DNA from 2 places in the Burkholderia sp. JKS000303 genome. Region 2 is predicted to be linked to the other one. Evidence: riboswitches for the same ligand, from Rfam matches in the RefSeq annotation. Region 2 holds a riboswitch; the other holds the start of a gene.

Region 1 (6,076 bases), on a different contig from region 2:
GTCAGGCGGACCGTCAGATCCTTCACGTGCGCGGTGAGCTGGTCGTGCACCATCACCTCGATCGACGCTTCCTCCGGAAAGCGCAGCAGCGAGAAGCAATAGTCTTGCTGCGCGTCGTGGCAATAGATGTTCGCGCAGCTTTCGTCGTCGTCGATGTCGGAGGTGGCCGCGCCGACGGTGGCGTGTAGTTCCATGATGGTTCTCTTGATGTGGGGGTTATCGGGGCAGGGCGGTTTCCGCGTCGGCCTCGCATTGCGCATCGCGCGCCTTCAGCCACAGCCCGAATGCGCGCATGACTTCGACGACGGGCCGCAGCCGGTCGCCGTCCGCGGTGAGATCGTACTCGACGCGCACCGGCACTTCCGGATACACGGTGCGCCGCACGAAGCCGGCGTCTTCGAGCGCGCGCAGATCGAGCGTCAGCATCCGCTGCGAGATGCCCGGCATGTCGCGGCGCAGGTCGCTGAAGCGCTTCGGCCCGTCGAGCAGGTACGACACGAGCAGCAGCCGCCAGCGACCGCCGAGCATGCGCATCGCTTCTTCCACGGAACATCCTGTCGCACTCGTTTTCATCTTGCGGATCCTGCCCGGTAACTTTTTTGTGACTACGGCACAAACGACTGCCGTCTTCTCATCGCTGCGGCGATGCGAGATATTAGCGCCCGCGTCGCGGCGAATCGAGATACGAACCCACCCACCAAGGAAACGCATGAAGCTCTACCACGCTCCCGGCAGCTGTTCGCAGGCGATCTGCATCGTGCTGCGCGAAGCAGGCCTCGACGCGGAAATCGTCGTAGTCGACGCGCGCAAGCATCGGGTCGAGGACGGCCGCAACTATTACGACGTGACCGAACTCGGCTACGTGCCGCTGCTCGAACTCGACGACGGCACGATGCTGCGCGAAGGCCCGGTGATCGCGCAGTATCTCGCGGATCGACGGCCGGAAGCGGGGCTTGCACCGGAATACGGCACGCTCGCCCGCTACCGGCTGATGGAATGGCTGAACTTCCTCGGCACCGAAATCCACAAGGGTTTCATTCCGCTGCTGTATGCGGTGCAGGCCGGGAAATATGTCGAGCCGGTGCGGCAAAAGCTCGACGGCCGCTTCGCGTGGATCGACCGGCAGCTCGACGGCAATCCGTACCTGACGGGCGAGACCTTCACGATCGCCGATGCGTATCTGTTCGCGCTGACGGGCTGGGGCAAGGCCGACTGGATGCGCTCGGTGTACAACGCGGACCTCGACCTGAGCCGGCATGCGAACCTGCGCGCGTGGTACGAGCGGGTGCGGGCACGGCCGGCCGTGCAGCACGTGCTGCAGGCCGACGCGCGGCCGAACGCGTCGTGATGCTTCCGGACCCGCCCGGCGCAATGCCGCGCATTCAGCGTGTCAGCGTCACGAACAGATAGCCGGCATAGCCGACGCCGTTCACCAGCAACGCCCCGATCGCGAGCCCGCGTGCGCGCACGTTGACGCGCAGCCAGGCCGCCGCCGCGAGCGTGACGATCACGCCGGTCAGCACCTCGGGGCGCGGCTCCCACGGCGTCAGCATGATGCCGATTGCCGGCAGCAGCGTGCCCTGGAACACCATCGCGCCGGTGATGTTGCCGAACGCGAGCGTGTCCTTGCCGCGGCGGATCCACAGCACGCTGTTGACCTTCTCCGGCAATTCGGTCGCGATCGGCACGATGATCAGCGACAGCAGCAGCGCCGAGATGCCGAGCAGGTGCGACACGCCTTCGACGCCGTGAATGAAGCCCTTCGCGCCGCCGACCAGCAGTGCGACGCCGAGCGCGAGCTGCAGCGCGATGGTCGCCAGGTTGGTCGGCAGCCCGATGCGCGACAGGAACATCGCGTGCGGCGCTTCGGTGCCGTGTCCGGCGTCGACGAGCCGGGTCGACGCGCGGAACGTCATCACGACGTACAGCACGTAGATGCCGACCAGCATCGCGGCGAGCAGCGCGCGCACCGCCCACACGTGATGCGGGACGAACATCGCGGCGGTGGCGAGCGCGAATGCGGCTATGAAGCAGTTCAGGTCGCGCACGAAGCCGCTGCGTTCGGGCGCGATCGCGCCGCCCGGCCCGCGCGAACGGATCACGGCGCACGCCATCAGGAACGTGGTGAGCGTCGCGAGCATCAGCGGCGCGCCGAGAATCGCGCCGACGCCGATCTCCTCGTTCACGGCGGCATTCGACGTGCCGCCCGCGAGCGCGAGCAGCGGCACCATCGTTTCGGGCAGCGCGGTGCCGACGGCCGCGAACAGCGACCCCGTCACGCCTTCCGAAATCTTCAGCCGTTCGCCGAGATGTTCGAGTGCATTGGTGAAGAGTTCGGCGGCAACGAGGATGACGATCAGCATGAACGCCAGTTCGACGAGCATCAACGTCATGCGGCACCTCCGCAGGCAGGCGTGCGGGCAGCGGCAGCGAAACGGAAACGGGAGGGGAAGGGCGGGACGAACATGGGAACTCCGGGGCCGGACGTAGACGAACCATGACGCATCTGCCGACGTCCGACCAGGAACGACGTGATGCGTCGATGGTCTCGCCAGACCGATTCGGCCGAACGCGCCACGGCCGCAGGCCGAGTGTGTTGACGCGTTCGCTTTCCGGGGATGGAAAGCAGGCTACTCCCCAAAGACGAATGGCAGTCTAGCCGAGCCGAATGCTTTCGGCAAGCATGCAGAGGCGGCCGCGGATCCGGCGCGACAGCCGCCCCCGCGATGCATATCCCCCTTCGCGCGGGGCGCCGGGACGACGCGCCACACGACGGCCGCCACCCGCACAGGCCGCTGCGGCGTGCCCGGCGCGGCGGGCACACCTGCGTTCGGCAAGCATCGCGAAAATTACATCGGACTGTCCGATCATTACCGGAAACTGTCATTAAGCGCCGCTAAGCTTTCGCCACCCTCACAACCGGGATTTCCCGTCATGCGCTCGACAATCCGCCTGTTTGCCCCGCTATTGCTGCTACCCACGCTCGCCGCACCGGTATTCGCGGCCACGGCCGCGCCCGTCAGCCCGAACTGCGGCGGCAGCACGACGCCGATCGCCGACATCCAGGGGCCGGGCGCGCCGTCGCCGCTCGCCGGCCAGAACGTGTCGATCGAAGCGGTCGTCACCGCCGATTTCGGCGGCACGGACGGCTTCGGCGGCTTCTTCGTCCAGCAAGCCGACGCGCAGCGCCGCAACCAGCCGGGCGTATCGGAAGGGCTGTTCGTCTATGCGCCGAAGGCGCGCGCGCAGGCCGGCGATCTCGTGCACGTGACGGGCAAGGTCGAGGAAAAGTACGGGCAGACGCAGCTCACGCTGGCCGGTGCGATCGCGGTGTGCGCGAACGGCCAGACGGTCACGCCCGCGACGCTCACGCTGCCGGTCGACAACGCGAACGCGTTCGCCGCGTATGAAGGGATGCGCGTGCGCCTGCCGCAGACGCTGACCGTCACCGACAACTACGAGCTCGGCCGCTACGGCAGCGTGATGCTCAGCAACGGCCGCCTGCGCACGCCGACGAGCGTGGTGCTGCCGTCGCAGGCGCAGACGCAGATTGATGCGAACGCGCGCAACCGGCTGATCCTCGACGACGGCTCGAACAAGCAGAACCCGGGCACCGTGCCGTATCCGGCGCCGGAGCTGTCCGCCGCGAACACGCTGCGCTCGGGCTACACCGTGCGCAACGTCGAAGGCGTGCTCGAGGTGCGCTACGGCGCGTGGCGCGTGCAGCCGCTGCCCGGCGCGGCCGTGCCGGCGTTCGACAAGCGCGAGAACCCGCGCACCAATGCGCCCGCGCGCGATCCGAAATCGAACCTGCGCGTCGCGTCGTTCAACGTGCTGAACTACTTCAACGGTAACGGCGTCGGCGGCGGCTTCGACGATCCGAACAACCGCGGTGCGAAGAACTACGAAGAATTCCAGCGTCAGGAAGCGAAGATCGTCAGCGCGCTGAAGGCTCTGAACGCCGACGTGATCGGCCTGATGGAAATCCAGAACAACGGCTACGGCGAACTGAGCGCGGTGCGTCAGCTCGCGGCGAAGCTCGGCAGCAACTGGCGCGTCGTCGATCCGGGCGTGTCGCGCCTCGGCGGCGATGCGATCACCGTCGCGATGATCTACGACAGCCGCGCGGTCGAACCCGTCGGCCGCGCGTCGACGCTCGCGATCGACGACAAGAACCGCCAGCCGCTCGCGCAATCGTTCCGCCGCATCGGCGGCAAGCAGGCGCTGACGATCGCGGTCAACCACCTGAAGTCGAAGAACTGCCCGGACGCGACGAACGACGATCTCGACCAGGGCGACGGCCAGGGCTGCTGGAACCCGACGCGCACGCGCGCGGCGGCGAAGGTGGCCGACTGGCTCGCCGGCACGCCGACGGGTGTCGCGGGGCAGGGCGTGCTGATGATCGGCGACTTCAACAGCTACACGCATGAAGACCCGATCCGCCTGCTCGAGTCGCGCGGCTATCGCAACCTCGTGTCGCGCTGGATCGGTGAGAACGCGTACAGCTACGTGTACAACGGTGAAGCCGGCTATCTCGACCACGCACTGGCATCGCTGCCGCTCGCATCGCACGTGAAGGCCGTGCACGAATGGCACATCAACGCGGACGAGCCGCTCGCGCTGCAGTACACGCTCGCGTACAAGTCGGCGGATCAGCAGAAGACGTACTACGCGCCGGATGCCTATCGCTCGTCGGATCACGATCCGGTGCTGATCGACATCGCGCTGCCGGGCGGCGGGAACTGATCGCCGGCCGAACACGATCGAAGACACGCGTGCGGCGTAGCCGCACGTCGTCGCGCGAGCGGTGGCGATGACGCAGCATCGCGCACTGCCGCTCGCGCGGCGCCTCTCCCCATGCATCACGTGTCCGGCGCAGGATTGCCCGAGCGCAATCCGAAATGCGCGGAACGAATGATCGCCTCTTCATTGCAATACCGCGCGTATTGCATCTCGATGCCGCCCGGACCGGACGGCCGATTTATTCGGACGGCATGTAAATAATTCCGTATTTCGATTTGGTGAATTATTCGGATCGGTATTTTGTGGGTGGCGATGGATTTTATTCGCCGTGCCGGGCTAATCGAAATGAGATAATTAAAATGAAAGAAAAATCAGCTCGATTCGATGCGGCTGCCGACCCGGCGCACCGGCCTGAAAAGCATTGCGCGGCATGAGGGAAAGTGCGTGAATTCCAGCGCATGGGGCGGATATGACGCATCGAATTCGAACAAACGTTTTTCTTTCAAATTCAATACACTGGCCGCCGTTTGCATCATAAGAGAATTTTTAATATCAGAATGATCTTTGACAACGCGGCGCAGCACCGCCTATTTTTGTCATGTCGTAAATTTTGGTAATAAAAAAGTCGTCAGAACTGCAAGGGGGCGGCGTCCACGCATCATTCTCCGCCAGCAGTTTGCTGTCTCTGTATCAAGTTCAGTCTCTCGAAGAAGTCCCATCCCCAACCGCCGTCTGCCGACCGTGCAACGCGAGTGGCGGGTACGCCTGCGCGCGTTGCGCCGGCGATGGCGGCCTGTGTGAAGCGGTATCCGACCCAACACAAGGATAGAGGCATGAAACCAGACAGGAGCAGTACCGGCAGCCGCCGCGAACGTCGCGGCCGGCTGGCCGGGCTAGGCGCATTGACCGTCATCACGCTGGTGCTCGCAGGCTGCGGCGGCGACGATTCGTCGTCCGTCGGCGCGTCGAGCCTCGCGCAGACCACCGCCAGCCAGCAGGCGAGCGCGCAGGCGGCCGGCGGCCAGACGCCGGCGGCCAACCAGCCTTACGTCGACCCCGTCGCCTATTCGATGAATGCGACCGACAGTCTCACGGCCGCGCAGGTCTCGGAGAAGGCGGCCGTGATGCATTACCAGTGGAAGTCCGGCGGCACGACGGTCAACTACACGACCACCACCGGCCACCTGACCGCGCAGGATGCGAGCGGCAATGCGGAAGCGTCGATGTCGTACGTCGCGTACACCGCGCCGAGCACGAACGGCAAGCCGCGCCCCGTCACGTTCGTCTATAACGGCGGCCCCGGCTCGTCGTCGATCTGGCTGCGGCTCGGCTC
Region 2 (6,076 bases):
GATGAGGAACGCCGGCGGCGTGTAGTCGGCGCGGCGAATCACGGTGGAGGAAGCGTTGTCGGACATGGTCGTCGAGATCGGTGGAGTGGGGATCGGGCCCGCCACGCGGGCCGGGCGAATCGGCCCATTGTACAAAGGCTTGCGGCCGCGTGCCGGGCGAACTTTTTACCGGTTCCGGCTGTCCGCGTATTATCGGCATCCCGTACGCTTCGCACGGTGCGACGAACGGGTGACGGATCGACGAGGATCGACATGAAACGCGAATGGATTCAACGCGGTGCGGGCTGGGCGGCGGTGCTGTGCGTGGCGCTGCTGACGGGCTGCACGAGCTACGTGACGACGCAGGTCACGGCCTTCTCCGACTGGAGCGGCAGCGACGCGACACGCACTTATGCCTTTACGCGCACCGATGCGCAGAAACACAGCATCGAGCAGTCGACCTACGAGCCGATCGTCGCGAACGAGTTGTCCGCGTATGCATTCCGGCAGGTACCGACGGTGCAGGCGCATTATCTGGTCGGGCTCACGTACGGGGTCGGCAGCGATCTCGTGACGGTGCCGCAGCCGGTCTACTACGACCCGTGGTTCATGGGGCCGGGGCCGTACTGGCGAGGCGGGCCGTGGGGCCCGTGGGGGCCCTGGGGGCCGGTGCCGGCCGGCTACGTCGCGCAGACCTACCAGGTCTTCGACTACACGCTCGGCATCCGGATCACCGAGCGCGCGACCGGCAAGGAGGTCTATAACGTGACCGCGCGCACCACCGGCGACAACGGCGCGCTGATGTATGCGATGCCGTTCCTCGCGCGCAGTGCGCTCGCCGATTTCCCGCTGGCGAACGGCGCGATCCGCACGGTGCGGCTGCCGGTCGACAAGCACGGCGGGCCGGCGGTGCCGCCGGCGGCGAACGAGCGTGCGGTGCCGGCCGCGCCGGCATCGGGTGCGGCGGTCGCGAAGTAACGCGCGATATCGGCGCGGCCGCCCGGCCGCGCCACGCCCGCGGGCGTCAGATCCCGACGCCGAACAACGCCAGTGCGCCGAGCACGACGAACAGCACGGCCGCGATGCCGTGCACGAGCTTCGTCGGCAGGCGGTGCGCGAAACGGTCGCCCAGCAGGATCGCGGGCACGTTCGCGAGCATCATCCCGAACGTCGTGCCGGCCACGACGCCGATGTAATCCTGGAAGCGCGCGGCCAGCGCGACGGTCGCGATCTGCGTCTTGTCGCCCATTTCCGCGAGGAAGAACGCCACGAGCGTCGCGCCGAACACGCCGAGCCGCGAGCGCGTCGCATTGGCTTCGTCGGCATCGAGCTTGTCCGGCACGAGGATCCACAACCCCATCGCGATGAACGAGAACGCGAGCGCCCAGCGCATGATCGACGGCGTGACGAGCACGCCGAGCCATTCGCCGAGCGCACCGGCGAAACCGTGGTTGACGAGCGTCGCGACGAGCACGCCGAGAATGATCGGCACGGGCTTGCGATAGCGCGCGGCCAGCACGAGGGACAGCAGTTGGGTCTTGTCGCCGATTTCAGCGAGGGCGACGGCGCCGGTGGAGATCAGGAAGGCTTGGGACACGTATGGGGTTCCACGGGCCGGTGTTGTGCGTGCGAGCGACGATCCGCCGCGCGCCGGGCCCTGAAGCGGCGCGCAGTGAACCATCGGTCTCGCCAGGCCTCGGTGGCTGCGTCCGCCATGGCCGTACGGCCAAGTCTGTTGACGGACGCCTCCGTCACGATGCGCGCCGGGGGCGCGGGACATCGAGCGGAGCGGCTACTCCCCAATGAGCGGCGAATTCTAGCACGGCGCGTGCCGCGTGCGATGTTCCGCGAGAATCCGGCGGCTCCGGCATGCGCGACAGCGTACGCCGGAGCAGGGTGGAGCAAACGGGACGTTACGCGGAGGCGCCGCGCGCCGCGCCGCGCTCGTGCACGAGCCGGCCGGCCGCGTACGTGCGGTACACGGCGCGGTCGTCGCCGAGCAGCGCGAACGCGAACAGCAATTCCTCGAGCGAGTCCGCGCGCTTGGAGCGGCGTGCGAGCAGCGGCGTCGCCTGCGGGTCGAGCACGACGAAGTCGGCTTCGGTGCGCGGCGCGAGCGTGCCGACGGTGTCGGCGAGATCGAGTGCCTGCGCGGCGCCGGCCGTCGCGAGCCAGAACATCCGCGTCGCGGTCAGGTGGTGGCCCGACAGCCGCGCGACCTTGTGCGCCTCGTTCATCGTCTGCAGCATCGAGAACGACGTGCCGCCGCCGACGTCGGTCGCGAGCGTGACCGGCACGTCGTATTCGCCGGCCTTGTCGAAGTCGAACAGCCCGCTGCCGAGGAAGAAGTTCGACGTCGGGCAGTGTGCGACGACGGTGCGCGTTTCGGCCATCCGGCGACGGTCTTCGTCGTCGAGGTGGATGCAGTGGCCGTACACGGCGCGCGGACGCAGCAGCCCGTAGCGGTCGTAGATGTCGAGATAGCTGCGGTGGCCGGGGAACAGCTCGGCGACCCATTTCACTTCGTCGACGTTTTCCGCGACGTGACTCTGCACGAACACGTCCGGGTGGCGGCGCGCGAGTTCGCTGCACGCCTCGAGCTGCGCTTCGGTGGAAGTCGGCGCAAAGCGCGGCGTAAGCGCGTACATCTGGCGGCCGTTGCCATGCCAGCGGTCGATCAGCTCGGCGCTGTCGTCATAACCCGATTGCGCGGTGTCGCGCAGGAACTCGGGGCAGTTGCGGTCCATCAGCACCTTGCCCGCGATCATCCGCAGGTCGCGCGCGTCGCTCGCCGCGAACAGCGCGTCGGCCGACTGCTTGTGCACGGTGCAGTAGACGAGCGCGCTCGTCGTGCCGCACGCGAGCAGTTCGTCGACGAAGAAATCGGCGACTTCGCGCGCATGCTCCGGATCGCCGAACTGGCGCTCGGTCGGGAACGTGTACTTGTCGAGCCACGGCAGCAGGCCGGGCGCCGGCGACGCGATCATGTCCGTCTGCGGATAGTGGATGTGCGTGTCGATGAAGCCGGGCACGATCAGCTTGTCGCGCAGATCGTGGACGATCGCATCGCGCGCGAGCGTCGCGGCGAGCTTCGCATAGGGGCCGGCCGCGACGACCTTGCCGTCGTCGACGATCAGGAGGCCGTCGGTCTCGTAGTTCGCGGCCTGGCTCGACTGCGCCGGGTCGCCGTTGAAGGTCAGCAGCTGGGAACGGAAAGCGGTTTGCGTCATGACGAATGATCCTGCATCAAGGTAAGGCGAACAGAAGAAAACGGTCGGCGCCGGGCGCGCGACAGGGTGGACGGCGCAGCCGGCGTCCGCACGCGGTGACGATGCGCGCGTGGCACGGGCGCGAAGCGTGACGCGCTGCGGGCTGCGATGGCGCACACGAGCGCAGCGGCCAGGGCAGCCGGCAGCGCCGCGATTGCAGTGGCAAGCGTGACCGGCACGGCGACGAACGGCACGACGAGCCGCAACGACAGGCGTTGGCGCGCGACGGCGGACAGCGTCGTCGCCATGCCGGCGACGGATGCCGTGCCCGCCAGCACGCACGGTGCACGACCGGCGCGGCGCAGTGCCGAGCCGGTCGTCGCGAAGCGGATGTCGTTGCGGTGTTTCATCTGTCTGGTGAACCTCGATGCCGGCGCATTACGCGGCCTGCCAGTACGTATCGAGACGCGCGATCAGCGCATCGCGCTGATCGGCGTCGACGAACGACGCCTCGAAGCCGTTGCGGATCACCGCGTGCACGTCGGCGTCCGTCAGTTGCAGCCCGTCGACGGTGGCGAAGTAGTTATCGTTGACGTAGCCGCCGAAATAGGCCGGATCGTCCGAGTTGATCGTCACCGCGACGCCGCGATCGAGCAGCGCCTTCAGCGTGTGTTTCGCCATGTCGTCGAACACGCACAGCTTCAGGTTCGACAGCGGGCACACGGTGAGTGCCGTGCGGGTGCGTGCGAGGCGTTCGACGAGTGCCGCGTCCTCGATGCTGCGCACGCCGTGGTCGATCCGGTCGACCTTCAGCACGTCGAGCGCTTCGTAGATGTAGGCGGGCGGGCCTTCCTCGCCCGCATGCGCGACGAGCTTCAACCCGAGTGCGCGCGCCTTCTCGAACACGCGCGCGAATTTCGTCGGCGGATGGCCGAGTTCGGACGAGTCGAGGCCCACGCCGATCAGACGATGGCGATAGCGCTCGAACAGCGGCAACGCGGCTTCGAACGTCGCGAGCGCGTCGTCTTCGGACAGGTGGCGCAGGAAACACAGGATCAGCTTGCTCGACAGCCCGCGCTGCTCGGCATCGGCGAGTGCGCGGTCGATGCCCGCGACGACCGTGTCGATCGGCACGCCGCGTTCGGTGTGCGTCTGCGGATCGAAGAACAATTCGGTGTGGACGACGTTGTCGGCGAGCGCGCGCTCGCAGTACGCGGCCGTCATGTCGTAGAAATCCTGCTCGGTCAGCAGCACGCTCGCGCCGGCGTAGTAGATGTCGAGGAACGACTGCAGGTCGGTGAACGCGTACGCGGCGCGCAGCGCGTCGATCGAGTCGTATGCGAGTTTCACGCCGTTGCGCTGCGCGAGCGCGAAAATCAGTTCGGGCTCGAGCGAGCCTTCGATATGGATGTGCAGCTCCGCCTTTGGTGCGCGGGCAATCTTGTCCTTGAATGTCGGGGTCATGGCGTTGTTCTTGGTCGGTCAGAATGTAGGGGAAGCCTGCGCGGGCGCGTTCGCCTCGACGGCCTGCAGCAATTGCGCGGCCACCGAGATCGCGATGACTTCGGGCGCCTTGTCGATGATGCCTTCGACGCCGATCGGGCAGCGCATCCGCGCGACCTGGGCCGGGTCGATGCCGATCGCAGCGAGACGATGATCGAACTGCACGCGCTTGGCGTGCGAGCCGGTCATCCCGAAGTACGCATAGTCGCCGCGTCGCAGGATGCGCTCGGCCAGCACGAAATCGAGTGCATGGTCGTGCGTCATCACGACGAAGTACGCGTGCGGCGGCGCTGCGTCGACGGCGTCGGCCGGGGCAGCGAGCGCGTCGATCGCGAGATTGCCGATGCCGGCGAGCGCGTCGGCCGGCGGGAACACCGCATCGGGTCCGTCGATCCAGCGCACGTGGCACGGCAGCGTCGCCAGCACTTTCACGAGCGCGGTGCCGATGTGTCCGGCGCCGAACAGCACGACGGGGAACGCATACGGTGCGATCGTTTCGGTCATCAGCGACACGCCGCCGGTTTCCCACAACAGGCAATCGGCACGCGCCGCCGGCGATTCGGGCTCGCTCAGCAGCGGCGCGCCCGGCGAGGGGCCGAATGATACGCTACGCACGGTCGCGGCGCCCGCCGCGACACGCTTCGCGAGCGACATGATCCAGCCGAGATCGCCGACGTCGAGCCGCTCGAACGCGAGCACGACCGCACCGCCGCAGCACTGGCCGAGACTCGGGCCGAGCGCGAGCCGTTCAAGCCGGCGTGCGTGGGGGACATGCGCGCCATCCTTCAGCAGATGTCGCGCGATCTCGATCGCCTTCCATTCCAGATGACCGCCGCCGATCGTATGGCGGGCCGTGTCGCGCGTGACGAGCATCTTGGTGCCGGCCTCGCGCGGCGCGGAGCCGTCGGTGTGCGCGACCGTCACGAGCACGGCCGCTTCGCCGTGTGCGAGCAATTGCTGCAGATCGCCGAGCCACGCTTCCATCAGCATGCTCCGCGCGGGACGACGTGGCACGACACGCGGCGCGGGCTGGCGGACGCGGCGGCAACGAGAACGGACGGGAGCGGGGCGGGCCGGCCACACGGCTGATGCGGTGCGGCGGCAGTGCGCCGAGGGCGCGCGCGAACGACGCCGCGGGACGTGCGGACGCCATGAGGGTGACGGATGCGGATGGTTTGCGTTGTCATGATGAATCCAGTCGACATTGCGGATCGGGCGCGCGTTACGCAGGAGGTGAGACCGCCTGGCCTCGCGCACGTAGATCGCCATCCAGTCGCGAAGATAGCACCGCAAGGCGACGGGAACATCGCCGGACGGTGATCCGGGCTATCAGACGGCGATCATGTCGATCATAGGCCCGCCGCGCGGGATCGGGGCTTCGATGC

Evidence for each region. A riboswitch is a leader RNA that binds a small molecule or an ion and turns the genes downstream of it on or off. The one in region 2 is predicted to bind manganese.
Region 1: linked by a shared signal. The riboswitch ahead of BX604_RS31285 (sodium:calcium antiporter) and the one ahead of BX604_RS02535 (TMEM165/GDT1 family protein) in region 2 are both predicted to bind manganese.

What each region holds. Positions count from the first base shown of each region.
Region 1 covers NZ_PDBZ01000003.1:735,119-741,194, forward strand. The annotation lists gene BX604_RS31270 (hypothetical protein) at 1-194, opposite strand, end outside; gene BX604_RS31275 (winged helix-turn-helix transcriptional regulator) at 217-573, opposite strand; gene gstA (glutathione transferase GstA) at 710-1,348, shown strand; gene BX604_RS31285 (sodium:calcium antiporter) at 1,383-2,393, opposite strand; yybP-ykoY riboswitch at 2,476-2,651, opposite strand; gene BX604_RS31290 (ExeM/NucH family extracellular endonuclease) at 2,935-4,746, shown strand; gene BX604_RS38730 (hypothetical protein) at 5,115-5,327, opposite strand; gene BX604_RS31295 (S10 family serine carboxypeptidase-like protein) at 5,577-6,076, shown strand, end outside.
Region 2 covers NZ_PDBZ01000001.1:531,899-537,974, reverse strand. The annotation lists gene pepN (aminopeptidase N) at 1-66, opposite strand, end outside; gene BX604_RS02540 (DUF4136 domain-containing protein) at 253-957, shown strand; gene BX604_RS02535 (TMEM165/GDT1 family protein) at 1,004-1,576, opposite strand; yybP-ykoY riboswitch at 1,655-1,792, opposite strand; gene guaD (guanine deaminase) at 1,893-3,209, opposite strand; gene BX604_RS02520 (hypothetical protein) at 3,206-3,496, opposite strand; gene BX604_RS02515 (adenosine deaminase) at 3,627-4,652, opposite strand; gene xdhC (xanthine dehydrogenase accessory protein XdhC) at 4,671-5,675, opposite strand.